Regions from separate parts of the Kineococcus aurantiacus genome, predicted to be linked through region 3. Evidence: riboswitches for the same ligand, from Rfam matches in the RefSeq annotation. Region 3 holds a riboswitch; each other region holds the start of a gene.
The links. Region 3 has a riboswitch for thiamine pyrophosphate ahead of thiO (glycine oxidase ThiO). Riboswitches for the same ligand answer to the same signal wherever they lie in the genome.

Region 1 (9,596 bases), 2.0 Mb from region 3:
CCACCACCGCTCCGCGGGCGACCCCGCCAGGGTCGGCGCGACGTCGTAGCGCAGCAGCGGCACCGACTCCGCCCGCCCCGAGGCCAGGACGCGGGTGAACAGCGCGCGCAGCGGGTTCCCGCCGTCGACCAGCGTCTCCGGGGACGTCGGGTAGACCTCGAAGCCGTCGCGGCCCAGCACCTCGTGCCGCTCGCGGCCGGTGAGGCGGAGGAACTCGGCGTTCACGTCGACGACGGTGAAGTCCGGGCTCAGCACCGTGTACGCCGTCGGCAGGGCCCGGAACACGGCCCCCATGTCGACCGGTGCGGTGGTCACCCTGTCCCGTCCCCCCTGGTCGTCCCCGACCGCTCCCGTCGGCTCGCGGCCCCATCGAATCACTCCGGCGGGGCCGTGTCTGCCTCAAACGCGCGGGAGCCCCGCCCGGGACGGACGGGGCTCCCGCACGGGGACCGGGGACGGGTCAGAAGGCGGCCGGGTCGGTGCCCGCCCGCACGCCCTCGCGCGCCGGCTGCTGCTGGGCCTGCTGCTTGGCCTGTTCGGCCGCGAGCGCCTGCGCGTACTGCTCCTTCACCTGGTCCATGTCCAGGGCGCGGACCTGCTCGATGAGCTGCTCCAGCGCCGGGCCGGGCAGGGCGCCGGGCTGGCCGAAGACCGGGATGCCGTCGCGGTAGGCCACCAGCGTCGGGATCGACGTGATGCCGTAGCGCGCGGCCAGCACCTGCTGGTCCTCGGTGTCCACCTTGGTGAAGGTGATGTCCTCGTGCTGGGTGGAGGCCTGCTCGAACACGGGTGCGAACTGCTTGCACGGACCGCACCAGTCGGCCCAGAAGTCGATGAGGACGATGCCGTCCTTCACGGTCTCGTCGTGCGTCTCCAGGGTCAGTGCCTGAGTGCTCATGCCCTTGCCAACCACGGTGGGTCCCCAGACCTTCCCGTACCGTCGCGCAGGTGCCCCGATCGCGCCTGCTCCGGCTGCTGGTGACCCTCGCGGCGCTCGCGGTGATCGCCGTCGCGGCCGACCTCGGCGCGCGCGCCTGGGCGACCGCCCGCGTCGCGACCGAGCTGCGCACCCGCTACGACCTGCCGCAGGACCCGCGGGTCACCGTCGCGGGCGGGTCGTTCCTGTGGCAGGTCGCGCGGGGGCGCTTCGAGGACGTCACCGTCACCGTCGGGCAGCTGCCGGCCGGCTCCCTCGCGCTGCACGACGTGCGGGTGCGCGTGCCGGAGGTGGACGTCCCGCCCACGGTGCTCCTGGGGCGCGCAGGCACGGTGGACCTCGCCGGCGGGACGCTGCGGGCGCAGGTGCCGTTCGCGGACCTGGCGCGGCAGGTGTCCGTCGCGGGCCTGGACGTGCGGCTGGCCCGGGACGGGGACGCGGTGCGCGCCGCGACGACCGTGCGGGTCCTCACGGCCGGGCTCGAGCTGGCCGTGACCGCCCGGCCCGTCCTGGACGGCGCGGCCGTCCGCCTCGAACCGGTCAGCGCGCAGCTGGCCGGGGCGACGGTGCCGCTGAGCCGGGCGCGGCGGCTGCTGGAGCTGGCCGGGGTCGATGACCTGTCCGTCCCGCTGGAGGGGGTGCCGGCGCAGGTGCGGCTGAGCGGTCTGCGCGTCACCGACACCGGCCTCGCCGTGGAGGGCGCGCTCGCGCCGGGCCCCGTCGACGTCCCCTGAGCCGCCCCGCCCACCCGGGGCCCCGGCCCCGCCGCGGCCGTGCGGCCCGGCCCGCGTGACAGGATCGCGCTGTGACCTACACCGCAGACGCTGGACGGTACGAGTCCATGCCCTTCCGCCGCTGCGGCCGCAGCGGCGTCGAGCTGCCCGCGCTCTCGCTGGGTTTCTGGCACAACTTCGGCGACGACAAGCCGTTCCAGACCCAGCGCGACATCGCCCGCCGCGCGTTCGACCTGGGGATCACCCACTTCGACCTCGCCAACAACTACGGCCCGCCCTACGGCTCCGCCGAGACGAACTTCGGCCGCCTGTTCCGGGAGGACTTCGCGCCGTACCGCGACGAGCTGGTCATCTCCTCCAAGGCGGGCTGGGACATGTGGCCCGGCCCGTACGGCGACCGCGGCTCCCGCAAGTACCTCACGGCGTCCCTGGACCAGTCCCTGCAGCGCATGGGCCTGGAGTACGTCGACATCTTCTACCACCACCGCCCGGACCCGGACACCCCGCTCGAGGAGACGATGGGGGCGCTGGACGCCATCGTCCGGTCGGGCAAGGCGCTGTACGTGGGGATCTCCTCCTACGGTCCCGAGCGGACGCTGCAGGCCTCCCGGATCCTGCGCGACCTCGGCACGCCGCTGCTCATCCACCAGCCGTCGTACTCCATGTTCAACCGGTGGATCGAGTCCGGGCTGCTGGACGTCCTGGAGGCCGAGGGGGTCGGCTGCATCCCCTTCACCGCCCTGGCCCAGGGGCTGCTGACCGACCGGTACCTCCACGGCGTCCCCGAGGACTCCCGTGCGGCGCAGGGCAAGTCCCTCGACCCCTCGGTCCTGAACGACGAAACCCTGCGCCGCATCCGCGGTCTGCAGGAGATCGCCTCCGGGCGCGGGCAGACGCTGGCGCAGCTCGCGCTGTCCTGGGTGCTGCGCGACCGCCGGGTCACCACGACCCTCATCGGGGCCAGTTCGGTGCGCCAGGTCGAGGACAACGTGGCCGCCGTGCAGAAGCTGGAGTTCAGCGACGCCGAGCTGGCCGCGATCGAGGAGTTCGCCGTGGACTCCGGCGTCGACCTGTGGGCCGGCGTCCGCGAGGGCGGCGAGAACTGACCCGTGGGCTGGCCCCCCCGCGGGGGGTCAGCCCAGTTCGGCCGTCGAGGGCCTGCGGCCCGCGCGCACGGGCACGAGCGCGATGAGCAGACCCGCCGCGGCCAGGACCCCGTGCAGCGTGGTGACCGGCCACGCCAGGTTCAGCGGGGTGTCGCCGGACCCCTCGCTGGACAGGCCCCACGCGAACAGCGCGGCGCAGGCGGCGAACAGCACGATCCCGAACCACCGCCCCCGGCGGGCGCCGGTGCGGCCCAGCAGCCCCAGCAGCCCCAGCACCACGTGCACGGCGCTGGAGAGCGGGTTGACCGAGAAACCGACCACCTGCTGCTCCTGGGTCCCGCCGGTCCAGTCCCCGACGCCGGACACCGCGAAACCCGCCACGCCCAGCAGCAGGAGCAGGACCCCCACGACCAGCGACAGGTGCTGCCCGGCGGTGGTGCGCGGGTGCACCGGCTCCACCGACCCCGCGAAGTTCTGGCTCATGAGCAGCCGCTACCCGGTGGTCCCCGGCGCAAACGGGCCCGGCCCCCCGCGGTGCTACTGTCGGCCGCGACACGGGGTGCTGCGCGCGGATCGCGCAGCTGAGATCACACCCGGAGAACCTGATTCAGGTAATGCTGACGAAGGGATGTCGCGGCATGGCTGCCGTCACGGGGGAAGACGTCGCGCGGGCACGGGCCGCGGTGGCGCAGCGCGCACCGCTGGTGCAGTGCCTCACCAACTCGGTCGTGCAGACCATCACCGCCAACGCCCTGCTGGCCGCCGGGGCCGCCCCGGCGATGGTCGACAACGTCCACGAGGCCGCCCCGTTCGCGGCCGTCGCCTCGGCCGTGCTGGTCAACGTGGGCACCCTCGACGACGTCAAGGCGACGGCCATGGCGCTGGCGGCCGGAGCGGCCCGCGCCCACGGCACCCCCTGGGTCCTGGACCCCGTCGCCGTCGGCGGCCTGGAGTTCCGCACCCGGGTGGCCCGCGACCTGCTCGAGCACGCCCCGACCGTGGTGCGCGCCAACGCCTCCGAGGTCCTGGGGCTGGCCGGCGCCGGAGCCGGGGGGCGCGGGGTCGACGCCACCGACGGGGTCGAGGACGCCGTCGAGGCCGCGCGGGCGCTGTCGTCGCGCACCGGCGGCGCCGTGGCCGTCTCCGGGACCGTCGACGTCGTCGTGCACGCCGGGCGCACCGTCCGCGTCCCCGGCGGTCACGAGCTGCTGACCCGCACGACCGGCGCGGGCTGCTCCCTGGGGGCGCTCGTCGCCGCCTACGCCGGGGTCGAACCCGACCCGCTGGTGGCGGCCGTCGCGGCCCACCTGCACGTCGCGGTCGCCGCCGAGCGCGCCGCCGAGCGCGCCGCGGGGCCGGGGTCCTTCGCCACCGCCTGGCTCGACGAGCTCGACGCCGTCGACGCCGGGGCGCTGGGCGCGGCCGCGGGACGGCTCGCGTGAGCTTCACCCCCAGCCTGTACCTGGTGACCGACACCGCCCTGTGCGGCGACCGCGGGGTCGCCGAAGTCGTGCGGGCCGCCGTCGCCGGCGGCGTCGACGCCGTGCAGGTGCGGGCCAAGCACGGCCCTGACCGCGACCGCCTCGCCCTCGTCGTCGCCGTGCGCGACGTCCTGGCCGGCACCGGGGTGCCCCTCTTCGTCAACGACGCCGTCGACGTGGCGCTCGTCGCGGGCGCCGACGGGGTCCACCTGGGCCAGTCGGACCTGCCGGCCGAGCAGGTCCGCCGCATCGCCCCGGGCCTGCTCGTCGGGCTGTCGGTCTCCACCGTCGAGCAGGCGCAGCGGGTGGACCCCGCGGTGGTGGACTACCTCGGGGTGGGCCCCGTGCGCGACACCGCGACGAAACCCGACGCCGCCGCCGCGCTCGGCGCCGAGGGCGTGCGGGCCGTCGTGGCCGCCTCGCCCGTGCCCTGCGTGGCGATCGGCGGCATCCACCCCGACAACCTCGACCCCCTGCGCGGCACCGGGATCACCGGGTTCTGCGTCGTGTCGGAGATCTGCGCGGCCGACGACCCGCGACGCGCGGCCCGGGCGCTGCGGAACCAGTGGGACCGCGCGTGAGCGCCGTCGCGCTCACCGTCGCCGGCAGCGACCCCAGCGGGGGAGCGGGCGTCCAGGCCGACCTGAAGACGTTCGCGGCGCACGGGGTGTACGGCACGAGCGTCCTGACCGCCCTGACGGCGCAGAACACCCGCGGCGTGCGCGGCGTCCACGTCGTCCCGGCCGGTTTCGTCGCGCAGCAGCTCGACGCGGTGCTCGACGACGTCACCGTGCACGCCACGAAGATCGGGATGCTCGCCGACGCCGGCGTCGTCGCCGCGGTGGCCGCCGCGGTGCGCTCCCGCGACGTCGGCCGCGTCGTCCTGGACCCCGTCATGGTCGCCACCAGCGGTGACCGCCTGCTCGACCCGGCCGCCGTCGCCGCCCTGCGCGAGGACCTGCTGCCGCTGGCCGACCTCGTCACCCCGAACGTGCCCGAGGCGGCCGTCCTGCTGGACGCCGAACCGGCCCGCGACCTCGACGGGTGCCGGGCGCAGGCGCGCGAGCTGTTCGCCCGCAGCGGGACCACCGTCCTGCTCAAGGGCGGGCACCTGACCGGGGCGGACAGCGTCGACGTCCTCGTCGGCGACGCCGGAGAACTCCTCCTGCGGCGGCCCCGGGTGGACACCACCGCGACCCACGGCACCGGCTGCACGCTGTCCTCGGCGCTGGCCGCGCAGGCCGCCCTGCACCCCGGCGCGGGCTGGGAGCAGCTCGCCGACCCCGCCCGCGACTACCTCCAGGCCGCCCTGCGCGCCGGCGCCGCCCTGCGCGTCGGGTCCGGGCACGGCCCCCTCGACCACGCCTTCGCCCTGCGGGAGGACCGACCGTGACCTTCACCGACCGGGCGTGGGAACGCACCGCGGCCGTGCGCGCGGCGATCGAGGCGTCGCCGTTCCTGGCCGAGCTGGGCGCGGGCACGCTCGACGCGGCCGTGTTCCGGCACTACCTGGAGCAGGACGCGATCTACCTGTCCGGGTACGCCCGCGCGCTGTCGCTGCTGGCCGCCCGCGCCCCCGACACCGCGGCCGCGACGTTCTGGGCGCAGTCCGCCCACGGCGCCGTCGTCGTGGAGTCGGCCCTGCACGCCGACCTGCTGGAGTCCGGGCTGCTGCCGCCGGCCCCGGCCGCGCCGGTCGCCTCGCCCACCACCCTGGGCTACGTCTCCCACCTCGTGGCCAGCGCGGCGACCGACCCCTACGCCGTCGCCGCGGCGGCCGTGCTGCCGTGCTTCTGGGTCTACGCCGACGCCGGTCGGCGGCTGGCCGCGCACGCCGAGCTCGTGCCCGGGCACCCCTACGCCCGGTGGGTCGCCGCCTACGACGCCCCCGAGTTCCACGCCTCCGTCGAGCGGGCCCGGGCCCTCGTGGACGCCGCGGCCACGGCCGGGCTGGAGGAGGCCATGCACGAGGCGTTCGCCGTCGCCACCCGCTACGAGTGGCTGTTCTGGGAGACCGCGCACCGGCGCGAGACCTGGCCCGTCCCCTGACCCCGCGCGGGCGCGGACCGCGCCGGGGCGGGAGAGTGTCGGCACGGCTCCGCGCGGGCGGGCCACGAGGAGGGGAGCGGTCTTGTCCAGCAGCGGTTCGGTCGTCGTCGTGAACTGCGGCAGCTCCTCCGTCAAGCTCGCCCTCGTCGACCCCGTCACGGGCGAGCGCGCCCTCAGCTGCCTCGGGGAGCGCATCGGCAGCCCCGACGCCGTCGTCCACATGACGACCGCGCAGGGCACCCGCACCATCACCCCGGCCGCCTCCACCCACCGCGGCGCCCTGGCCCACGTCCTGCAGCGCCTGCTCGACCTGGACCTGCCGCCGCTGCTGGGGGTCGGGCACCGCGTCGTCCAGGGCGGGTCGGTGTTCCACGGGTCGGTGCGCGTCGACGACCGCGTCCTGGCGCAGATCCACGAGCTGTCCGCGCTGGCCCCGCTGCACAACCCGGCCAACGCCTCCGGCATCGAGGCCGCCCGCGCCGTGCTGCCGGAGCTGGAGCACGTCGCCGTCTTCGACACCGCGTTCCACCAGACGATGCCCGAGACGAACTTCCGCTACGCCGTCCCGGCCCGCTGGTACGAGGAGTTCGGCGTGCGCCGCTACGGCATGCACGGCACCAGCCACCGCTACGTCAGCCAGCGGGCCGCGGAGGTCCTGCACGCCGCCGACGGCCGCGACCCGGCCGACCTGAAGCTCGTCGTGGCCCACCTGGGCAACGGGTGCAGCGCCACCGCCGTGCTCGGGGGCCGCTCGGTCGACACGACGATGGGGCTGACGCCGCTGGAGGGCCTGGTCATGGGCACCCGCTCGGGCGACCTGGACCCGGCCGTCGTCGAGCTCGTCGCCGACCGGACCGGCGAGAGCGTCACCGAGATCGTCCGGCAGCTCAACTCCGCCTCCGGGCTGCTGGCCCTGTCGGGGCTGTCCAACGACGTGCGGACCCTGTCGGGCAAGGCGGCCGAGGGGCACGCCGGGGCGCGGCTGGCCCTCGACGTCTTCGTCCACCGCGCGGCCAAGCACGTCGCGGGCCTGACCGTCTCCCTCGGCGGCCTCGACGCCCTCGTGCTGACCGGCGGCATCGGGGAGAACGCCGCGAACGTCCGCTCGATGCTGCTGGCGCGGCTGCGCCACCTCGGGCTCGTCGAGGACCCGGCCGCCAACGCCGAGCACGGCCGCGGCTCCACGCCCGCCGGGCGCATCACGGTGCCCGGTCCCGGGCCGCTGGCGATGGTCGTGCCGACCGACGAGGAGCTGCTCATCGCCCGCGACACCGTGGCCCTCGTCCAGCACCGCTGAGGGTCCGCTGAGGGCACCCTGAGCGGGGGCCGCCCCGCCGTCGCCGCCACCGGTGCGGTGGGGGAAGGTGGACCCATGGCCCGCGTGCTGCTCGTCGTCCCCACCGGCCACGGTGCCGGTCTCACCTCGACCTGCCTGGGGCTGGTGCGGGCCCTCGACGCGCGCGGGGTGGACGTCGGCTTCCACAAGCCCCTCGCCCAGCCCACCCGCGTGAGCGAGGCCGACCGGTCCGTCGCGCTGGTCCGCCTCACCACCGCCCTGGACCCGGCCGAGCCGATCGCCGCGACCCGCGTCGTCGAGCGGCTCTCCCGCGGCGAGGTCGACGACCTCATGGAGGAGGTCGTCGCCGCCGCCGAGGGCGTCCTGGCCGCCCACGACGTCGTCGTCGTCGAGGGGCTGGCCCCCTCGGCGGACCAGGTGTTCTCCGGCCGCGTCAACCAGGCCCTGGCGACCGCCCTGGACGCCGACGTCCTGCTCGTCGGCTCCGCGGGGCTGCTGGGAGCCGAACCCGGTGCGCCGGAACGGATCGCCGAGGACATGGCCGTCACCGCCGGCACCTACCGGACGGGGGAGTCGCTGCGCGTCGTCGGCGGTGTCGTCTCCCGCTGGCCCGTCGCCGACGACCCCGAGACGGGCGTGGCCCGCATCTCCGCGCTGCGCGGGGCCCTGGAGCACCACGGCATCCCGCTCGTCGGCGTCGTGCCCTTCCGCGGCGACCTCACCTGGCCGCGCGTGCGCGACCTCGTGCGCGACCTCGGCCCCGGGCTGGACCTCGACGTGATCACCCACGGCGACCAGGGCCGGCGCATCAAGGAGGTCGTCGTCGCGGCCCAGGCCGTGCCCGGGATGCTCCCGCTGCTGCGCGAGGGCCGGCTCATCCTCGTCCCCGGCGACCGGCACGACGTCGTCATGGCCACCTGCCTGGCCGCGCTCAACGGCACCCGCCTGGCCGGCCTGCTGCTGACCGCCGGTGTCGGGATGGACCCGCGCGTGGCGGAGCTGACCGCCGCGGCCGCCGCCACCGGGCTGCCCATCCTGCGCTCGGACCGCAGCACCTACGCCACCGCGACCGCCGTGAACCGCCTGGACCCCGAGGTCCCCGCCGACGACGCCGAGCGCGCCGTGGCGCTCACGACGACGGTGGCCGACGCCCTGGATCCCCGCTGGCTGGCGGGGCTGCCCACGGCCGCGCACACCCCGCGCCTGTCGCCGGCCGCGTTCCGGCGCCGGCTGACGACGCTGGCCGCCGAGCGCGTCCAGCGGATCGTGCTGCCCGAGGGCACCGAACCGCGCACCGTGCAGGCCGCCGCGCTCTGCGCCCAGCGCGGCATCGCCCGGCCCGTGCTGCTGGGCCACCCCGACGAGGTCGCCGCCGTGGCCGCCGGCCTCGGGCTCGACCTGCCCGACGGCGTGGAGGTGCTCGACCCGGCGGGGCTGGTGGACCGGTACGTCGACGTCCTCGTCGAGGCCCGCAAGCACAAGGGGATGCGGCCCGACGTGGCCCGCGACTCCCTGGCCGACCCGATCTGGCTGGGCACCACCATGCTGCAGGCCGGTGACGTCGACGGGCTGGTCGCGGGCGCGGTGCACACCACGGCCGCCACCGTCCGCCCCGCGCTGCAGGTCGTGCGGACCCGGCCGGGCGCGCGGCTGGTCTCGAGCGTGTTCTTCATGTGCCTGCCCGACGACGTCGTCATCTACGGCGACTGCGCCGTCAACCCCGACCCCGACGCCGAGGACCTCGCCGACATCGCCCTGCAGTCCGCGGCCTCGGCGCGCGCCTTCGGCATCGAACCGCGCGTGGCGATGATCAGCTTCTCGACGGGGTCCTCGGGGGCCGGGTCCAGCGTCGACAAGGTCGCCGAGGCGACCCGCATCGCCCGCGAGCGCGAACCGGACCTCGTCATCGACGGGCCGCTGCAGTACGACGCGGCCGCCGTCGCCTCCGTCGCGGCCTCCAAGGCCCCGGGCTCGCCCGTGGCCGGGCGGGCG
Region 2 (9,596 bases), 590 kb from region 3:
CACCTCGTCGGCGGCGGCGCGCTGAACACGCTCCTGTGCCAGCTCACGGCCGACCGCACGGGCCTGCCGGTGCTGGCCGGTCCCGTCGAGGCGACCGCCCTGGGGAACCTGCTGGTGCAGGCCCGCGCCGCGGGCCGGCTCGGCCCGGACCTGGACGACCTGCGGGCCGTCGCGCGAGCATCAGCCGGCGTCGTCCGCTACGCGCCCCGCCACCAGCCGGGCCAGACCCCCCGCTCCGCCTCCGACCCCGGGAAGCCCTGATGCAGCGTCAAGTCCCCGACCCCCGCGAACTCCTCGACCTCGTCGGGTTCAAGAAGCCCGAGCTGAACAGCCGCAAGCGCCGCCTCGACGCGGCCCTGACCATCGAGGACCTGCGGCGCATCGCCAAGAAGCGCACCCCGCGGGCCGCGTTCGACTACACCGACGGCTCGGCCGAGGGCGAGATCTCCCTGGCCCGGGCCCGGCAGGCGTTCTCCGACGTGGAGTTCCACCCCTCGATCCTGCACGACGTGTCGAAGGTCGACACGTCCACCACGGTCTTCGGCGGCCCCTCCGCGCTGCCCTTCGGCATCGCCCCCACCGGTTTCACCCGCCTCATGCAGACCGAGGGCGAGGAGGCCGGGGCCGGGGCCGCGGGCGCGGCGGGCATCCCCTTCACCCTCTCCACCCTGGGCACCACCACCATCGAGGGCGTCAAGGCCGCCAACCCGACCGGGCGCAACTGGTTCCAGCTGTACGTCATGCGCAAGCGGGAGATCTCCTACGGCCTCGTCGAGCGCGCCGCGGCGGCCGGTTTCGACACGCTCATGTTCACCGTCGACACCCCCGTGGCCGGGGCCCGGCTGCGCGACAAGCGCAACGGCTTCTCCATCCCCCCGCAGCTGACCGTCTCCACCATCCTGGACACCGCGACCCGCCCGGGCTGGTGGTTCGACTTCCTCACCACCCGCAAGCTGGAGTTCGCCTCCCTCACCGAGACCGGCGGCACCGTCGGGGAACTCCTCGACTACGCCATGGACCCCTCGATCGACTACGACGACCTCGCCGAGATCCGCCGGATGTGGCCCGGCAAGCTGGTGGTCAAGGGCGTGCAGAACGTGCCCGACTCCCGGCGGCTGGCCGACCTCGGCGTCGACGGCATCGTCCTGTCCAACCACGGCGGCCGGCAGCTGGACCGCGCCCCGATCCCCTTCCACCTGCTGCCCGAGGTGGTCAGGGAGGTCGGCGCCGACACCGAGGTCGCCGTCGACACCGGCATCATGAACGGCGCCGACGTCGTCGCCTCGATCGCCCTCGGCGCCCGGTTCACCCTCATCGGCCGGGCCTACCTCTACGGCCTCATGGCCGGTGGGCGCGCCGGGGTCGACAAGGCGATCCAGATCCTGTCCGACCAGGTCGTGCGCACCATGAAGCTGCTGCAGGTCACGAGCCTGGAGGAACTGACCCCCGCGCACGTCACCCAGCTGCAGCGTCTCGTCCCGCGCCCCCTGTGAACCCGGCCGGGGAGGGCCGAGGCGCCGGTCAGCCCTCCCGCGCCGGGCGCAGGACCTCCTCGACGGCCGCGAACTCCTCGGCGGTCAGCGGGCCGGCGGCCATCGCCCCGACGTTCTCCTCCACCTGCGCGACGGTCCGGCACCCCGGGATGGGGACCGTGCGCGGGCTGCGCGCCCAGATCCACGCCAGCGCCCCCTGCGCCAGCGTCCGGCCGCCGCCGGTGAGGACCTCGCGCACGGCGTCGCGGCGGCGCAGGAAGTCCGGGGTGGGCCGGCCGCCGTCGAACCAGCGCAGCCACTCCGGCTGGTGGTGGCGGACGTCGCCCTCGGGCACGACGGTGCTCGCGGTCACCTTGTCCGAGAGCAGGCCCATCGCCAGCGGGCTGCGGTTCACGCTGGCCAGGTCGTGCTCCTCGCACAGCGCCAGCACCTGCGGGGCGTCGTCGAGGACGTTGAGGCCGTGCTGCACGGCGGTGCAGTGCGGCCCGGCGGCGAAGACGGCCGCGCGCGCCGGGTCGTCGGTGCTCCAGGCGTAGGAGCGGACCAGCCCCTGCCCGACGAGGTCCTCGCAGGTGGCGACGAGGTCCTCGGCCAGCACGGGGTCGAGGTCGGCGATGTGCAGCTGCCACAGGTCCACCCGGTCGGTGCGCAGCCGGCGCAGCGAGGCCTCCAGCGCGCGCCGGGCGTACTGCGGCGAGGGGTCGGTGCCGGTGAGCTGCCGCGTGGACTCCTCGTAGGTGTTGCCCCACTTGGTGGCCCACACCAGCTCGTCGCGCTGCGCGCCGAGCGCGCGGGCCAGGACCTCCTCGGCGTGGCCGGTGCCGTAGGCGTCGGCGGTGTCGAAGAAGGTGGCGCCCAGCTCCACGGCCCGGCGCAGCGCCCGCACCGACTCCTCGTCGTCCACCTCGCCCCAGCCCAGGGCCTGCTCCCCGCCGAACATCGGACCGCCGAGGGCCCACGTCCCCACGCCCAGCGCGCTGACCCCGATGCCGCTGCGTCCCAGCACCCGCTCCACGTCCGCACCTCCGCGTCCCCGCGTCCCGGTGGCCGGTCCTCCGGCCCCGTCGCCGGGGACGATCCTGCCGTCCGGGGCGGGCACCGCGTCAAGGACCGGTCGCCGGTGGCGGGGTCAGCCGACCAGCCGCAGCAGGAGCGGGACGGCCGCCACGGCGGTGCCGGTCAGGAGCAGGACGGTGTCGGCCCGCCGCCAGGGGGCCGGCAGCGCCCAGGAGCGGCGGCCGGCCGTCTGCGCCGCGAAGCCGCGCGCGTCCATCGCGACCGAGACCCGGCCCGCCCGGCGCACGGCGTCGACGAGCAGCCCGAAGGCCGTCGAGGCCGACCAGCGGACGCGGCTCAGGGGTCCCCGCCCGGGGCCGGACCCGCGGACCCGGCGGGCGGCGGCGACCTGCTCCCAGGAGTCGGCGAGGGTGTCGAGCCGGCCCAGCGCGACGACGGCGGCCACGACGACGCGCCCGGGCACGCGCAGCCGCTGGGCGAGGTGGTCGCCGGCCTCGGCGGGGTCGAGCCACCCCAGCAGCAGCGAGCCGGGCAGCACGAGGACGAGCAGGCGCAGCGTCGCCGTCAGGGCCGTCCACAGGGGTTCGGGGCTGTCGCCGCCGAGGATCGTCGACCACCCCACCGACAGCGCCGCCAGCCCCAGGGGCAGCAGGCGCCGCGCGGCCGCGCGCACGTCCCCGACGACCAGCGGCACGCACAGGAGCTGCACGAGCAGGGCCCCGGCGGCCTGCCACCACTCCTGCACGGCGAAGGCCCCGAGGGCGCAGAGCAGCCCGACGGCCAGCAGCGGCAGCGGGCCGCAGTGCCGGACCACCGGCCCCGGGCCGGCGCTGCGCCGTTCGGCCGCGGTCGGGGGGACCCCGTCGTCCATACCCCCGTCGTCCACGCCCCTGTCGTCCACGCCCCCGTCGTCCACACCCCCGGGGGTGATCTCCACAGGGTTGTCCACACCGCTGTGCACAGCGGTGTGGACAGGGCTGTGGACCGCGGTGTGGACCGGGGGATGGACAGAGGGACTGACCGGGGGGTGGACGCCGGGCTGGGAGGTGCCGCCGCTCACGCCGCGACCTCCCCGGCCGACCCCGCCCGCAGGTGCACCCCGCCGGACCCGCCGAGGACGTCGAGCAGGCGCCCGTCGTGGGTGCTGACGACGACGGCGGCCCCGTCGCGGGCCGCGGCCCGCAGCAGACCGGCCACGGCCGACCAGGTCCGCCGGTCCTGCCCCACGCTCGGCTCGTCGGCCAGGACGAGCGCCGGTCCCGCGGCCAGGGCACCGGCGAGCGCCAGCCGGCGCTGCTCGCCGCCGGAGAGCCGGAAGGGGTTGACATCGGCGTGGTCGGCGAGCCCCAGCAGCTCGAGCAGCTCCTGCGCGCGGGCGGTGTCGCGGCCCAGGACGCGGGCCGTCGCGGCGGCCTCCTCGCGCACGGTGGCGGCGACGAAGGTGTGCTCGGGGAACTGCGGCACCCAGCCGGTGCGGGCGGCCAGCTCGGCCGAGGTCCAGTCGCCCGGCGCGCGGCGGCCGCGGCGGCCGGCCAGCTCCGGGGCCGCCAGCAGCTCCCCGGCGGTGGGCCGGGCCAGGCCGGCGAGCAGGGCCAGCAGGCTGGACTTCCCGGCGCCGCTGTCACCGGTGACCGGGGTGACGGCGCCCGCGGCGGCGGTGACGTCGACCCCGGTCAGGACGGTGGCGGGCGGGCGCGGGCGCAGCCCCCGGCGGCTGCGCACCAGCCCCAGCCCCCGGCCCCGCAGCGCGTCGCCGCGCACGCTCAGCACCGGGGCGAGGAGCCCGTCGGGGACGGCGAGGGGGACCGGGGTGCCGGCCCCGGGCGCCCACAGGTGGTCCACGCCGGCCAGGACCGGCCCGGGGGCGCCGTCGGCGGCGACGCGGCCGTCGGGTCCCAGCAGGACCACGCGGTCGACGTGGGGGGCCCACGCGGCGAGGTCGTGGTCGACGACGAGCAGGCTGCGCCCGCGGGCGGCGTCCAGGACGGCGGTGCGCACGGCGGCGGCGGTGGGCGCGTCGAGCATGGCCGTCGGCTCGTCCAGGAGCAGCACGGCCGGGTCGGCCGCGAGGGTCCCGGCGAGCGCCAGGCGCTGGCGCTCCCCGCCGGAGAGGGTGACGACCTCGCGGTCGCGGCCGGCGGTGAACCGGGCCGCGGCGTGGGCGCGGGCGACGTGCCGCCAGATCGCGGCCCGGTCCTGCCCCGCGTTCTCGGGACCGAAGGCGGTGTCCCGCCCGGCGGTCTCGGCGACGACGGCGTCCAGCGGGTCCTGCACGAGCAGGCCCACCTCCCCCGGCGCGGGGGTGCGCCGGTCGAGCCGGACGTCGCCGGTGGCGTCGACCTCCTCGCCGAGCAGACCGGCCAGGGCCCGCAGGACGGTCGACTTGCCCGCCCCGCTGGGCCCGGCGAGCAGGACGCGCTCCCCCGCGGCGACGTCGAGGTCGACGTCGCGCAGGAGGACGCGGCCCTGCGGGGAGGTGACCGTCAGGCCCCGCAGGGTGAGGTCAGGCACCGTGCTCGCGCCCGGCGGCGAAGGCGGACAGGGCCCCGGTGCGGGCCAGCGCCCGCACGAGGAGCCAGCCGCCGAGGCCGGCGACCACGGCGCCGGAGACGGCGAAGCAGCCGACGTACACGGCCTGCAGCGGCAACGTCCACTCCCCGGCGTAGTAGGCGAAGAGCTCGTAGACGCCTTCGAGGACAGCGGCCAGGACACCGCCGAGGACGGCGACGGCCGGGCCGAACCGGCGCCAGGCGAACAGGGCGACCGCGATCTCGACGCCGAGGCCCTGGATGACGCCGGAGACGAGGACGGACGTGCCCCACTGGTTGCCCAGCAGGGCCTCGACGCTGGCCGCGACCACTTCGGCGAGCAGTGCGGCCCCGGGCCGGCGCACGACGAGGGCCGCGACGACCGCGGGCAGCAGCCACACCCCGGCGAGGATGCTCTGGACGAACGGGACAGCGGTGAACAGGGGCGTCAGGACGGCGTACAGGACGTCCCAGCCCCAGAAGACGACGCCGAACGCGACGCCGAGCACGGCGGCGGTGACGAGGTCGACGGTGCGCCAGCGGTGGGGGCTGCGGGCGCGGCTGACGGTGCTGGTGCTCATGGTTCCTCCTGGGTCCAGGAGGGGGACGCGCGGCCGGGTGGCCACGCGTCGAGGACGTCCCGACTCCCTACGCCGGTGTGAGCCGGATCAGGTTCGAGGGTCTGCGGGTACCCGCACTCTCAGCGCCCACGGCGCTCCCCTGTCGTGTGCCCCGACCCTACCCCCGTCCCCGCCTCCCGCGGTGGGGGTGACGGGACTGGGAGGATGGGGGGGTGCTGCGGATGATGCGGGGACCGGACGGTGGGCCGTCGAGGGCGGTCCGGCTGCTGACGCTGGTCGTGGTCGTCGCGGTGCTGGGCGGCAGCGCGGCCGCCCTCACACCGCTCCTGGGCTGGCTCCTGGACCTGCTGTAGGGCAGGGTTCGGCGCATGAGCTCGATCGTCTGGAAGTTGGTCGGCCCGGGTGCCGGCATCCTCGCGACCGCGGTCGCGAGCCGCGTCACGAAGAAGATCTGGGTGACGGCGACGGGGTCCCCGCCGCCGGACAACCCGGAGGACCCGGACGTGGCGTGGAGGGAGGCGGTGGTCTGGGCGCTGGCCTCCGGCGCGATCATCGGCCTGACCCGGCTCGTCGTGGAGCGCCAGGCCGCGGTCTGGTACCGCAAGAGCTTCGGCGAGCTGCCGCCGGGTCTGGGCCCGGGCGACGACGGTGGGGTCGAGGCCAACTCCTGACCACCGGTCCGTGACTGCCGCGGCCGGCCCCCGCCCCGCGCGGGTGGGGGTCCGGTCGCGCGCGCCCGGACGCGGCCGTCGGGCGGGTGCTGCGCGACCACCTCGGGGCCTCCACGAACCCTCCCCGGGACCGACCCCGCGCGGGGGCCCTCCCCGGGTGCGGGCCGGCCGCGGCGGTGCTGCAGTGGTGGTCCGCACCGGGAACCACCCGGGAGCAGGGAGGAGAGCGACGATGAGCGCGAGCGACAAGATCAAGAACGCGGCCCAGGACCTCGCTGGGAAGGCGAAGGAGGCCGTCGGCGGCGCCAAGGACGACGAGGAACTGCGCCGCGAGGGTCAGAAGGACCAGGCGGCCGCCGACCTCAAGCAGCGCGGCGAGCACGTCAAGGACGCCTTCAAGGGCTGACCCTCAGCCGAACCGCTCCACGAGCCGGTCCTGACGGGCGTCGGCGACGGCGTCGACGACCCGCAGGGCCGGGTCCGCGTCGTGGTGGGCGACGATCTCCCGCGCGCCCTGCGCGAAGCTCGTCGTCGCCTCGAACCCGGGCACGAACCGCTTGAGCTTGCCGTTGTCGAAGACCACCGAGTGCGCCTTGTCCCCCAGCAGCCCCGGCCCGCGGTCGGGCGCCTCGCGCGCGATCACCTCGCTCGGCACGTGCACGAGCTGCGGGTCGGGGACCCCGGCCGCGGCCCCCAGCCGCCGGGCGATCCCGTCCCACGTGAGCACCTCGTCGCCCGTGAGGTGGACGACGTCGCCGATCGTGGCGGGCTCCCCCAGCAGCGGCACGAAGCCGGCGGCGAAGTCGGTGTGGTGGGTCAGCACCCACGTCGAGGTCCCGTCGCCGTGCACCACGACCGGCTTGCCCCGCCGCATCCGGTCGACCGCCGTCCAGCCGTCGTCGAGCGGCACGCTCCTGCGGTCGTAGGTGTGGCTGGGCCGGACGACGAAGGCCGGGAACCCGGTCTCGCGCCACTCCCGCGCCAGCAGCTCCTCGCAGGCGATCTTGTCGCGGGAGTACTGCCAGAAGGGGTTGCGCAGGGGCGTGGACTCGGTGATCGGCAGGTGCGCGACGGGTTTGGCGTAGGCGCTGGCGCTGGAGACGAAGACGTACTGCCCGGTGCGGCCGCGGAAGCGCTCGACGTCGGCCGCGACGTGCTCGGGGGTGAAGGCCACGAAGTCGACGACGGCGTCGAACCGCTCGTCGCCCAGGGCCGCGTCCACGCTCGCCGGGTCCCGCACGTCGGCCCGCAGGACCCGCGCGCCCTCGGGCAGGGGGCGCGTGCCGTGACCGCGGTTGAGGACCGTGAGGTCGATGCCGCGCCGGACCGCCAGGTCGGCGCACGCCGAGCTGATGATCCCGGTGCCGCCGATGAACAGGACCCGCAACGCCATGGTGCTCCTCGCCTCGACCCCGTCGTCCAGCTGGTTCGTCCGGATCGCGACCCTACGCGTCCGGCGCGCGGGCGGCGCGCGGGCGGCGCACAGTGGCCGGGTGAGCGACGAGAGCACCGACCACGTGGACCCGCGCGACAACGCCGAGGTCCGCGCCGTGCAGGACGGCGGCAGCCGGCAGAACGCCCGCGCCGCCGACTCCGGCCCCGTGCCCAGCCCGGCCCGCGACCCGCAGGACCCGCTGGGCCTGCAGGACGACGTGGCCGACGGGACGGGCCAGGGCGACCCGATCGCGGGGGTCCGGATCAGCGAGGAGGACGCCGCGAACGCGGTGCCGGGCGACGACGGCCCCGAGGGCACGCGCTAGCCGCCGGAGGACGACGAAGGCCCCGGTCCACCGGACCGGGGCCTTCGCGCTGAGCGGGTGACGAGAATCGAACTCGCACTATCAGCTTGGGAAGCTGAAGTTCTACCATTGAACTACACCCGCGTACCCCTGCGAGCAGGAGTGGCACCACTGTAACGGACGGCCGGGGGTGCTCGCACCGGCGGTACCCTCACGCCCGTGCTGCTCTCCGACCGCGACATCCGCGCCCAGCTCGACGCCGGCCGGGTGGCGCTGGACCCCTACGACCCCTCGATGGTCCAGCCGAGCAGCGTCGACGTGCGCCTGGACCGCTTCTTCCGGCTGTTCGACAACCACAAGTACTCCGTCATCGACCCGGCGCAGGAGCAGCCCGAGCTGACCCGCCTGGTCGAGACGCAGCCCGACGAGGCGTTCATCCTGCACCCGGGCGAGTTCGTCCTCGGCTCCACCTTCGAGGTCGTGACGCTGCCCGACGACATCTCCGCGCGCCTGGAGGGCAAGAGCAGCCTGGGGCGCCTGGGGCTGCTGACGCACTCGACGGCGGGGTTCATCGACGCGGGCTTCTCCGGTCACGTGACGCTGGAGCTGTCGAACGTGGCGACGCTGCCGATCACGCTGTGGCCGGGCATGAAGATCGGCCAGCTGTGCTTCTTCCAGCTCTCCTCCCCGGCGCAGGCCCCCTACGGCAGCGGCGCCTCGGGGTCGCGCTACCAGGGCCAGCGCGGCCCGACGCCGAGCCGGTCGGCGCAGTCCTTCCACCGCACGCGGGTCTGAGCGCGGGGTCCGGGGGACCCGTTCGGCCCAACGAAGGCGCCCGGGGCTTCAGGAACGGCCCCGACGCGCCGTTGTCCCTGGGGTGGAACACGCCGCGACGAGGGACGGGGAGGCCGGGATGCACTGGCGCTCGCCCGTGACGACGCCCTCGCCCGCGCTGGGGCCGCAGGACGACGAGGTGGCCGGGTCGGTCGCCCCGGTCCGGGTGGGCCGCCAGGGCATCTACGACCACGAGCGCCACCTGGTGGCCTACGAGCTGCTGTTCCGCAACCACGGCCGGGCCAGCGCCGAGCTGGCCGAGGGGGCCGAGCAGGACCACGCGACGTCGCAGGTCATCAGCGCGACCTTCGGGGACTTCGGCGTCGAGCAGATCGCCGGGGACCGGCTGCTGTTCATCAACCTGACGCGCGGCTTCTTCACCGGCGAGCTGCCCATCCCGTGCTCGCCGGAGCAGGTGGTGCTGGAGCTGCTGGAGAACGTCGAGGTCGACGAGGTGGTCCTGGCCGGGCTGCACCGGTTGCGCGCGCAGGGGTACCGCATCGCGATCGACGACTTCATCGGGGAGGAGTCCCGGCTGCCGGCGGTCGCGCTGGCCGACTACGTCAAGATCGACGTCGAGGCCGCGGGCACGGACCTCGAACGGGTCCTGGACCTGGCCCGCGCGCACAACCCGGCGGCGCTGGTCGTCGTGGAGCGCATCGAGGACGACGCGCTGTTCACCCGGTGCCGGGCGGCGGGCGCGGACCTCTTCCAGGGGTACGGCCTGCAGCGG
Region 3 (9,596 bases):
ACGATCAGGGACGGGTTCACGAGTTCCCTCCGATGCGGGCGTGGAGGTCGGGGCGGCGCGAGCGCAGCGCGCGGGCGGTGAGGGCGCCGACGGCGAAGACGACGGGGACCACGGCGACGAGGACGACGTTCGTGCCCGTGGGGGCCGCGGTCAGCAGGGCGACGTTCTCGACCAGCACGACGAGCGCGGCGGTGAGCAGGACGGTCGCGACGACCGCCACGCGCAGCACGACGGGTCTCACGGACCCGTGGCGGTGCAGCCAGACCACGACGGCGACGGAGGTCACGGCCTGCAGCACCAGCACCCCGATGGCGCCGGGGGTGTTCACCAGGAGCACCAGCTGCGTGTACGGGTCGAGGCCGGCGAGGGCGAAGACCGCGACGACGAGGAGCGCGAGCAGGCTCTGCGCGGCGCCGGCGCGCGCGGGGGAGCCGAAGCGCGGGTGGGCGCGGGCCAGGGCGGGGGGCAGCAGCCCGTCCTCGGCGAGGGTGAAGGCGTAGCGGTTGACCGCGTTGTGGAAGGCGATCTGCGAGGCGAGCACGCTGGTCAGCACGAGCACGTCCATGACGTGGCTGGCCCAGGTCCCGACGTAGGTCTCGATGACGGTGAAGAACAGCCCGACGGGGTCGGCCCCGGCGGCGGCGACGGCGCCGGCGTCCCCGACGCCCTGCACGACGGCCCACACGACGAGGGCGTAGAACACCCCGAGGAAGACCACGGCGGCGTAGGTCGCGCGGGGGACGGAGCGGTCGGGGTCGCGGGCCTCGCGCCGGTACAGGGCGGTGGACTCGAAACCGGCGAAGGCCGCGAAGCAGAACCCCAGGATGCCCAGCATGCCGGGCTGGGACAGGGCGGAGGAGGAGAACGTCGTCAGGTGCAGGCCGTCGTGGCCGCCGCGCGCGACGACACCGACGACGAGCACGGCGAGGATCGCGGTCTCGGCGGCGAGCAGGACGCCGAGGAGCCGGGCGCCGACGTCGATGCCGCGCCGGCCCAGGGCCCACACGACGGCGACGGCGGCCACGGCGTAGAGCCACCAGGGCAGGTCGAGGCCGAGCAGGCGGACGCCGGCGGCCTGGAACTGGGTGCCGAGGAGGCCGTAGACGCCGATCTGCAGCGCGTTGTAGGAGACGACGGCCAGCAGCCCCGCCCCGGCGCCGGCGCTGCGGCCCAGGCCGAGGGTGATGTACGAGTAGAAGGCCCCGGCGCCGCCGGTGAGGCGGGTCATCGTGGTGAACCCGACGGCGAACAGGGCCAGGACGACGCCGGCGGCCAGGTACCCGGCGGGGGCGCCGATGCCGCCGACGGAGATCGCCAGGGGGGCGATGCCGGCCATGACGGTCAGCGGGGCGGCGGCCGCCACGACCATCGCGGTGATGCCGGTGGCGCCCAGGGCACCGGTCTTGAGGTGGTCCTCGGGGGCGGGGTGCGGGGGCGCCGACACGGCGGGCTCCGTCGCGGGGTCCATCACGGGGGCCTCCAGGGGGTGGGTGCGCCGCTGCACGGACGACACAATAACCGAAACCGTGTCGGTTAGAGTGCTCGTCGTGTGTTTCGACGACGTTTCCACCGCGTCAAACCCCGGTACCGGGGTCGTGACGGCCGTCGGCCCGTCCCCGGCGGGCTACCCTCCGCGCCATGCGCCTGACGCCCAGTGAACGAGACCGGCTGCTGATCTTCACGGTGGCCGAGCTCGCCCGCGCCCGCCGCGCCCGGGGACTGCGGCTCAACGTGCCCGAGGCCACCGCCCTGGTCGCCGACGCGGTCTGCGAGGCCGCTCGCGACGGGGCCCGGCTGGCCGACGCCCTGCGGGCCGGCCGCTCCGTCCTCGGGCCCGGCGACGTCCTGCCCGGGGTCCCCGACGTCGTCGGCCAGGTCGAGGTCGAGGCCGTCTTCGACGACGGGACCCGCCTGGTCGTCGTCACCGACCCGTTCGGCGGCGGCTCGCTCGGCGACGACGCCCCCGGCGCGGTCCTGCCCGGGCCCGAGCACCCCCTGGAGTTCCCCGACGCCGTCAGCGTCACGGTGACCAACACCGCCACCGTGCCGATCAGCGTCACCTCGCACTTCCACTTCTTCGAGGTGAACCCCCGGCTCGGGTTCGACCGCGCGGCCGCCTACGGCCGCCGCCTCGCGGTCGACGCCGGCGCCACGGTGCGCTGGGACCCCGGCCAGACGCAGGACGTGACCCTCACCCCCATCGGCGGGGCCCGGGTCGCCATCGGTTTCGCCGGGCTCGTCGACGGGCCGCTGGACGCGCCCGGCGCGTTCGAGCAGGCACTGGAACGCGCCCGCGCGTGCGGGTACCTCGACCACGCCGACCACGGACACGACGCAGGGGGTTCACGGTGAGCCTGACGGGCAGGGACTACGCCGCCACCTACGGACCCCGGGCGGGGGACCGCCTCCGGCTGGGCGACACCGGCCTCGTCGTGCAGGTCGAGCACGACGCCCAGGCCCCCGGGGAGGAGTTCCTCGCCGGTTTCGCCAAGACCGCCCGCGACGGGCTGCACCTCAAGGCCGCCCGGGTCCGCGAGACGTGCGACGTCGTCATCTCCAACGTCGTCGTGGTCGACGCCGTCCAGGGGGTCCGCAAGCTCTCGATCGGCATCCGCGAGGGCCGGATCTCCGGCGTCGGCCGCGCGGGGAACCCCGACACCCTCGACGACGTGGACGTCGTCGTCGGGACGGGGACGACCATCGTGTCCGGTGAGGGGCTCATCGCCACCGCCGGCGCCATCGACACCCACGTGCACCTTTTGTCCCCCAGGGTGATGGAGGCCTCCCTCGCCTCCGGGGTGACCACGATCATCGGCCAGGAGTTCGGGCCCGTGTGGGGTGTCGGGGTGAACTCGCCGTGGGCGCTGCGGCACGCGTTCAACGCCTTCGACGCCTGGCCGGTGAACATCGGGTTCCTGGGCCGGGGTTCGGCCAGCGACCCGGGGTCGTCGGTGGAGGCCCTCGTCGAGGGCGGTGCCTGCGGTTTCAAGGTGCACGAGGACATGGGTGCGCACTCCCGCGCGCTCGACACCGCGCTCACGGTGGCCGAGGAGCACGACGTGCAGGTCGCCCTGCACACCGACGGCATCAACGAGGCGCTGTCGGTCGAGGACACCCTCGCGGTCCTGGACGGCCGGACCATCCACGCGTTCCACATCGAGGGCTGCGGCGGTGGGCACGTCCCCAACGTCCTGCGGATGGCCGGCGAACCCAACGTCATCGGTTCCTCCACGAACCCGACCCTGCCCTTCGGCCGCGACGCCGTCGCCGAGCACTACCACATGATCATGTCGGTCCACGGCCTCAAGGAGGACCTGCCCGGTGACGCGGCCCTGGCCCGCGACCGCATCCGGGCCGGGACCATGGGCGCCGAGGACGTCCTGCACGACCTCGGCGTCATCCCCATCACCTCCTCCGACGCCCAGGGCATGGGCCGGGCGGGGGAGACCGTCCGGCGCACGTTCGCGATGGCCGGGAAGATGAAGCACGAGCTCGGCGCCGAGCACCCCGACCACGACAACGAGCGCGCCCTGCGGTACGTCGCCAAGCTCACGGTGAACCCCGCCATCGCCCACGGGCTGTCCCACGAGGTCGGGAGCCTGGAGGTCGGCAAGCTCGCCGACGTGGTCCTGTGGCGGCCGGAGTTCTTCGGCGCCAAACCCGAGCTCGTCCTCAAGGCCGGTTTCCCCGCCTACGGCGTGACGGGCGACCCGAACGCGGCCATCGACCGGGCCCAGCCCCTCGTCCTCGGACCGCAGTTCGGGGCGCACGGGGCGACGGCGGCGGACCTGTCGGTGGCGTTCACCTCCGCGGCGGCCGCGGCCGACGGCAACGACGCGATGACCACGCGCCGCCGCCGGGTCGGGGTCCGGGGCACCCGCGGCATCGGGCTGGGCTCGATGGTGCGCAACTCCCGCCTGGCCCGGGTGCGCGTCGCCCCGACCGGGCTGGTCACGGTCGACGGGGAACCGGTCAGCTCGGAGGCGGCGGAGCGGACGAGCCTGACGCGGCTGTACCTCCTGTAGCGGTGGCCCGGGTGGGTGGTGACCGCAGGTGGGAAAGCGGTTACCATCGCCGGGTCCGAAGCGCGGCGACCGCCGCACCACCACGCGGAGGGGCCACCGATGACCACACGCACCCCGCTGCGGCCGGCCCGCTCCGACCGGGTGCCGAGCGTCGCGCTCGCCGGCGTCCACGGGTTCGGCCGCACCTACGTGGACCGGCTCGGGGCCCGCGCGGCCGCCGGCCGCCTGCGCTGGACCGGGGTCGCCGAACCGCGCCGCCAGGACGGTGTCGTCCCCGCGCAGGTCCCCTGGTTCGACGCGCTGCCGGACCTGCTGGCCGCCGGGGCCCCCGACGCCGTCGCGATCGCCACGCCCCTGCCCACGCACGCCGACCTGGCGATCGCGGCCCTGCGCGCGGGGTCCCACGTCGTCCTGGAGAAACCCCCGACGACCGGCCTGGCCGAGTTCGCCGAGGTCCTGGCCGTCGCCCGCGAGTGCGGCCGGCTCGTCCAGGTCGGCTTCCAGAGCCTGGGCTCGGCCGCTCTCGACCACGTCCGCGACCGCGTCGCCCGGGGCGGCGTCGGGGACGTCACCGGGTACGCGGCCGCCGGCTGCTGGGTGCGGCCCCGCTCCTACTTCACCCGCGCGGCCTGGTCCGGGCGCCGCCACCTCGACGGGCGCGTCGTCGCCGACGGCGTCGTGACGAACCCGCTCGCGCACGCCCTCGCCACGGCCCTGGCCGTGGCCGGCCGCACGCGCGTCGAGGACGTCACCGCCGTGCAGGTCGACCCCTACCGCGTCAACGACATCGAGACCGACGACACGACCTCCCTGGTCGTGTCGCTGCGCGAGGCCCCCGACCTGGTGGTGGCCGTGACGCTGGCCGCCGCCGAACCGGGCGAGCCGTTCGTCGTCGTCGAGGGCACCCGGGGCCGGCTGACGCTGCACTACACCCTCGACGTCGTCGTCGAGGAGGTGCCGGGACGGCCGCCGCTGGTGACGCGGCACGACCGGTTCGACCTGCTCGACGACCTCCTCGGCCGCGCCGCCGACGGCGGGCCGCTGCGGGCCCCGCTCGTGGCCGCCGGTGCGTTCACCCGCGTCCTGGACGCCGTCGTCACCGGACCCGCCCCCCGGGCGGTCGCCGACGCCCACCTGCGGCGCACCCCGCTGCCCGGCGGGGACGAGGCGGTCCGGCTCGTCGGCGTCGAGGAGGCCGTCGCCACCGTGCTGCGCGAACGGCGGACCTTCGCCGGGTGCGGGGTCGCCTGGACCCGGTGAGGGGTCAGGCGCCCGGCAGCGCCTCCCGCAGGGCCCGCACCGCCGCGGCGGCGTCGGGGGCCCCGGTGAGCGCCCGGACGACGACGACGCGGCGCGCGCCCGCGGCGACGACCTGCGGGACCGTCCCGCGGTCCACGCCGCCGATGGCGAACCACGGTTTCGCGGTCCCCGCCGCCGCGGCGTGCCGCACCAGGTCCAGACCCGTCGCGGCGCGGCCGGGTTTCGTCGGCGTCGCCCACACCGGCCCGGTGCAGGCGTAGTCGACGTCGTCGTCGGCCAGCGCCGCGTCGAACTGCTCCCGGTCGTGCGTCGAGCGCCCGATCGCGACGTCGGGGCCCACGACCCGCCGGGCCAGGGCCGGCGGCAGGTCCCGCTGCCCCAGGTGCAGGACGTCGGCCCCCACGGCGGCCGCGAGGTCGGCGCGGTCGTTGACGGCCACCAGCCGTCCGTGCCGGTGGGCCACGTCGGCCGTCAGGTGCAGCAGCTCCAGTTCCTCCACCGCGTCGAGCGTCCTGTCCCGCAACTGCACGACGTCCACCCCCGCCGCGAGCACCACGTCGAGGAACCCGGCCAGGTCGCCCCGCTCCCGGCGGGCGTCGGTGCACAGGTAGAGCCGGGCGTCGCGCAGATCGGGTTTCGGCACCCTGGAGAGTCTGCCACCGGTGGGGGTATGGTCCTCCCACCACGGGAGCCCGGCAGGCGGGCTGAGAGGGCGAGCGATCTCGCCGACCGTCCGAACCTGCACCGGTTAGCACCGGCGAAGGGAGAGTGGTGGCAGTGCCGCACGACGTCGTCGTGCTCGGGGGTGGCGTCGTCGGCGCCACCTGCGCGTGGCGGCTGGCCGAACAGGGCCTGCACGTCCTGCTCGTCGACCCCGAACCCGGTGCCGGGGCCTCGCACGCCGCGGCCGGGATGCTCGCCCCCGTCAGCGAGATGCACGGTTCCGAACCCGCGCTGCTGCGGCTGGGCCTGCACGCCGCCGGTGGTTTCGCCGACCACGCGGCCCGCGTCCAGGAGGCCTCCGGCCTGGGGGTCGGCTACCGGCCCACCGGGACCCTCCTCGTCGCGCTCGACGCGGGTGACCGGGCCCGGCTGGCCGACGTCCGCCGCCGCCAGGAGCAGTGGGGCCTGCAGGTCGAGCGCCTCAGCGCGGCGCAGTGCCGGCAGCGCGAACCGCTGCTCGACCCGGCCGTCGTGGCCGGGACCCTCGTGCCCGGTGACCACCAGGTCGACCCCCGGCGGCTCGTCACCGCGGTGCTGCGCGCCGCGCGCGAACGCGGCGTGGAGTTCCGGCGCACCACCGGCGAACCGGCGGTGACCGCCGGGCGCGTCACCGGCGTCCGGACGCCGCAGGGGGAGGTCGCGGCCGGCCGCGTGGTCCTCGCGACCGGGGCCCGCGCCACCGCGCACGCCCCCGTGCGCCCGGTCAAGGGCCAGGTGCTCCGGTTGCGCGGCAACGGTTCCCCCGTCCCGCACCACGTCGTGCGCGGAACCGTGCGGGACCGGGCGGTGTACGTCGTGCCGCGCGAGGACGGCGAGGTCGTCGTCGGCGCCACGACCGAGGACCTCGGCTACGACACCACCGTCACGGCCGGGGCCGTGCGGGACCTGCTCCAGGACGCCTGCGCGCTCGTGCCCGCCCTGGCCGAGCTGGAACTCGCCGAAGCCGTCGCGCGCTCGCGGCCGGGCTCGCCCGACAACCTGCCGCTCATCGGCGCCGGCGACGTCGAGGGGCTCGTGCTGGCCGTCGGGCACGGGCGCAACGGGGTGCTGCTGTCGGCGGTGACGGCCCAGGCCGTCACCGCGCTGGTCACCGGGCAGGACGTGCCGCCGCCGGTCGCGGCGTGCGCACCGGGCAGGTTCGAGGAACTCGTGAGGTGGAGGGGCTGATGGAGATCGTCCTGAACGGTGAGGTGTTCGCCTGCGCCGCGGGGGACACCGTCGCCGACGTCGTGGCGTCGGTCGGGTCGTGCCCGCCCGACGGGCGCGGGGTCGCCGTGGCGGTCGGCGACGAGGTCGTCCCGCGCGGGCGGTGGGCGGCGACGCACCTGCGCGCCGGGGACCGCGTGGAACTGCTCGGGGCGGTGGCCGGAGGGTGAACGACCCGCTCGTCATCGCCGGCCGGGAGTTCTCCTCCCGGCTCATCACCGGCACCGGGGGAGCCGCCAACCACGACGTCCTGGAACGGGCGCTGCGCGCCTCGGGCACCCAGCTCACGACCGTGGCCATGCGCCGCGTCGACCCGGGCGCCCGGGGTTCGCTGCTCGACGTCCTCGACCGCGTGGGCGTCGACGTCCTGCCGAACACCGCCGGGTGCCGCACGGCCCACGAGGCCGTGCTCACGGCCCGGATGGGCCGCGAGGCGCTGGGCACCGACTGGGTGAAGCTGGAGGTCGTCGCCGACGAGGAGACGCTGCTGCCCGACGCCACCGAACTCCTCGACGCGGCGGACCGGCTCGTCGAGGACGGTTTCACCGTCCTGGCCTACACCAACGACGACCCCGCCCTCGCGCTGCGCCTGGAACGGCTCGGCTGCGCGGCCGTCATGCCGCTGGGCGCCCCCATCGGCACCGGGCTGGGGATCCTCAACCCCCACAACATCGCCCTCGTCGCCGAACGCGCCTCGGTCCCCGTCGTCCTCGACGCGGGCGTCGGGACGGCCTCGGACGCCGCGCTGGCGATGGAACTGGGCTGCGACGCCGTCCTGCTGGCCACCGCCGTGACCCGCGCCCACGACCCCGAGCTCATGGGCTCGGCCATGCGGCACGCCGTCCTGGCCGGCCGGCAGGCCCACCTCGCCGGGCGCATCCCGCGCCGCCCGCTGGCGCAGGCGTCCTCCCCGCTGCGGGGCATGGCCGACTTCGGGGCCGACTTCGGGGCCGCGTCGTGACCGCGCTGGTGGAACCGGCGGCCGGGCTCACCCCGGCCGAACGGCGGCGCTACGCCCGCCAGCTGCAGCTGCCGGGTTTCGGCGAGCAGGCGCAGCTGCGGCTGAAGAACTCCCGCGTGCTCGTGGTCGGCGCCGGCGGCCTCGGTTCACCCGTGCTGCTGTACCTCGCGGCCGCCGGGGTCGGGACGCTGGGGGTCGTCGACGACGACGTCGTCGAGGAGTCCAACCTGCACCGGCAGGTCCTGCACCCCACCGCCAGCACGGGCCGGTCCAAGGCCGAGAGCGCCCGCGAGGAGCTCGCGCGCGCGAACCCGCACGTGCGCGTCGTGGCCCACGCCGAACGCCTCACGGCCGCCAACGCGCTCGACCTCGTCGCCGGGTACGACCTCGTCGTGGACGGGTCGGACAACTTCACGACACGCTACCTCGTCAACGACGCCTGCGTCCTGGCCGGCAGGCCCTGGGTGTGGGGGGCGGTGCTGCGGTTCGAGGGGCAGGTGGCGGTGTTCCGGCACGGCCACGGCCCCACCTACCGCGACCTGTTCCCCGACCCGCCGGCCCCCGGCACCGTCCCGAACTGCGCCGAGGCCGGGGTGATCGGCTCGGTGTGCGCCGCGGTCGGGGCCGCCATGGTCACCGAGACGGTGAAGCTGCTCACCGGCACCGGGCGCAGCCTGCTGGGACGGGTGAGCGTCCACGACGCCTTCGCGGGCACCTGGCGCTCGTTCGCCCTGACCCCCGACCCCGACCGCGAACCCGTGACCGCGCTCGCCGAGCCCGCGCACGAGATCAGCGCGGCCGACCTGGCCGCGCGCCTCGCGGCGCGCGAGGCCGGGCGCGACGACTTCGTCCTCGTCGACGTCCGGGAGCCCGCCGAGCACGCCGCCCGGTCGATCCCCGGCGCCGTGCTGGTCCCGCTGGCGCGGCTGCTCGTGGACCCCGACGCCCTGCCGGACGGCGAACTCGTCCTGCACTGCGCCGGCGGCACCCGCTCGGCCCTCGCCGTGCAGACCCTCCTGGGCCGGGGCCGGACCGACGTCTGCCACCTGCGCGGCGGGATCGCGGCGTGGACGGGGCGGACGGCGTGACCCCGCTGCGGGACCAGGTCGTCCTCGTCACCGGCGGGGCGCGCGGGCTGGGGCGCAGCCTCACCGAGGCGTTCCTGCGCGAGGGCGCGCGCGTCGTCGTCGACCACCTCACGAGCGCCGACGCGGCGCAGGCGATCGCTGAGCGGCACCCCGGGCGCGCGGTCGCCGTGCGGGCCGACGTCCGCGACCGCGACCAGGTCGACGCGCTGTTCGCCGCGGCCCGCCGGGAGTTCGGCGCACCCGTGGCGACCGTCGTGAACAACGCCCTGTCGGGGTTCTCCTTCGACGGCGACGCCCGCGCCAAGGCCGACGAGATCGGGTACGAGGCGTTCT

Region 1: it holds a riboswitch for thiamine pyrophosphate, as region 3 does, so the genes downstream of both, thiM (hydroxyethylthiazole kinase) here and thiO (glycine oxidase ThiO) in region 3, are expected to answer to the same signal.
Region 2: it holds a riboswitch for thiamine pyrophosphate, as region 3 does, so the genes downstream of both, BJ968_RS13230 (ECF transporter S component) here and thiO (glycine oxidase ThiO) in region 3, are expected to answer to the same signal.

Annotation. Positions count from the first base shown of each region.
Region 1 covers NZ_JACCBB010000001.1:1,331,912-1,341,507, reverse strand. Annotated here, with positions in the region: gene BJ968_RS06410 (SpoIIE family protein phosphatase) at 1-315, opposite strand, end outside; gene trxA (thioredoxin) at 461-898, opposite strand; gene BJ968_RS06400 (LmeA family phospholipid-binding protein) at 949-1,671, shown strand; gene mgrA (L-glyceraldehyde 3-phosphate reductase) at 1,743-2,777, shown strand; gene BJ968_RS06390 (DUF4383 domain-containing protein) at 2,805-3,260, opposite strand; TPP riboswitch at 3,323-3,423, shown strand; gene thiM (hydroxyethylthiazole kinase) at 3,416-4,219, shown strand; gene thiE (thiamine phosphate synthase) at 4,216-4,839, shown strand; gene thiD (bifunctional hydroxymethylpyrimidine kinase/phosphomethylpyrimidine kinase) at 4,836-5,651, shown strand; gene BJ968_RS06370 (thiaminase II/PqqC family protein) at 5,648-6,307, shown strand; gene BJ968_RS06365 (acetate/propionate family kinase) at 6,390-7,604, shown strand; gene pta (phosphate acetyltransferase) at 7,680-9,596, shown strand, end outside.
Region 2 covers NZ_JACCBB010000001.1:2,730,632-2,740,227, reverse strand. Annotated here, with positions in the region: gene BJ968_RS13255 (rhamnulokinase) at 1-261, shown strand, start outside; gene BJ968_RS13250 (alpha-hydroxy acid oxidase) at 261-1,493, shown strand; gene BJ968_RS13245 (aldo/keto reductase) at 1,522-2,508, opposite strand; gene BJ968_RS13240 (CbiQ family ECF transporter T component) at 2,623-3,396, opposite strand; gene BJ968_RS13235 (ATP-binding cassette domain-containing protein) at 3,567-5,021, opposite strand; gene BJ968_RS13230 (ECF transporter S component) at 5,014-5,619, opposite strand; TPP riboswitch at 5,667-5,770, opposite strand; gene BJ968_RS13225 (hypothetical protein) at 5,832-5,972, shown strand; gene BJ968_RS13220 (DUF4235 domain-containing protein) at 5,988-6,290, shown strand; gene BJ968_RS13215 (CsbD family protein) at 6,523-6,696, shown strand; gene BJ968_RS13210 (NAD-dependent epimerase/dehydratase family protein) at 6,700-7,683, opposite strand; gene BJ968_RS13205 (hypothetical protein) at 7,784-8,050, shown strand; tRNA gene BJ968_RS13200 (tRNA-Gly) at 8,103-8,173, opposite strand; gene dcd (dCTP deaminase) at 8,249-8,824, shown strand; gene BJ968_RS13190 (EAL and HDOD domain-containing protein) at 8,943-9,596, shown strand, end outside.
Region 3 covers NZ_JACCBB010000001.1:3,321,808-3,331,403, forward strand. Annotated here, with positions in the region: gene BJ968_RS16040 (amidohydrolase family protein) at 1-20, opposite strand, end outside; gene BJ968_RS16045 (amino acid permease) at 17-1,468, opposite strand; gene ureA (urease subunit gamma) at 1,639-2,352, shown strand; gene BJ968_RS16055 (urease subunit alpha) at 2,349-4,025, shown strand; gene BJ968_RS16060 (Gfo/Idh/MocA family protein) at 4,125-5,285, shown strand; gene thiE (thiamine phosphate synthase) at 5,290-5,928, opposite strand; TPP riboswitch at 5,960-6,069, shown strand; gene thiO (glycine oxidase ThiO) at 6,057-7,175, shown strand; gene thiS (sulfur carrier protein ThiS) at 7,175-7,384, shown strand; gene thiG (thiazole synthase) at 7,381-8,175, shown strand; gene BJ968_RS16085 (ThiF family adenylyltransferase) at 8,172-9,263, shown strand; gene BJ968_RS16090 (3-oxoacyl-ACP reductase) at 9,242-9,596, shown strand, end outside.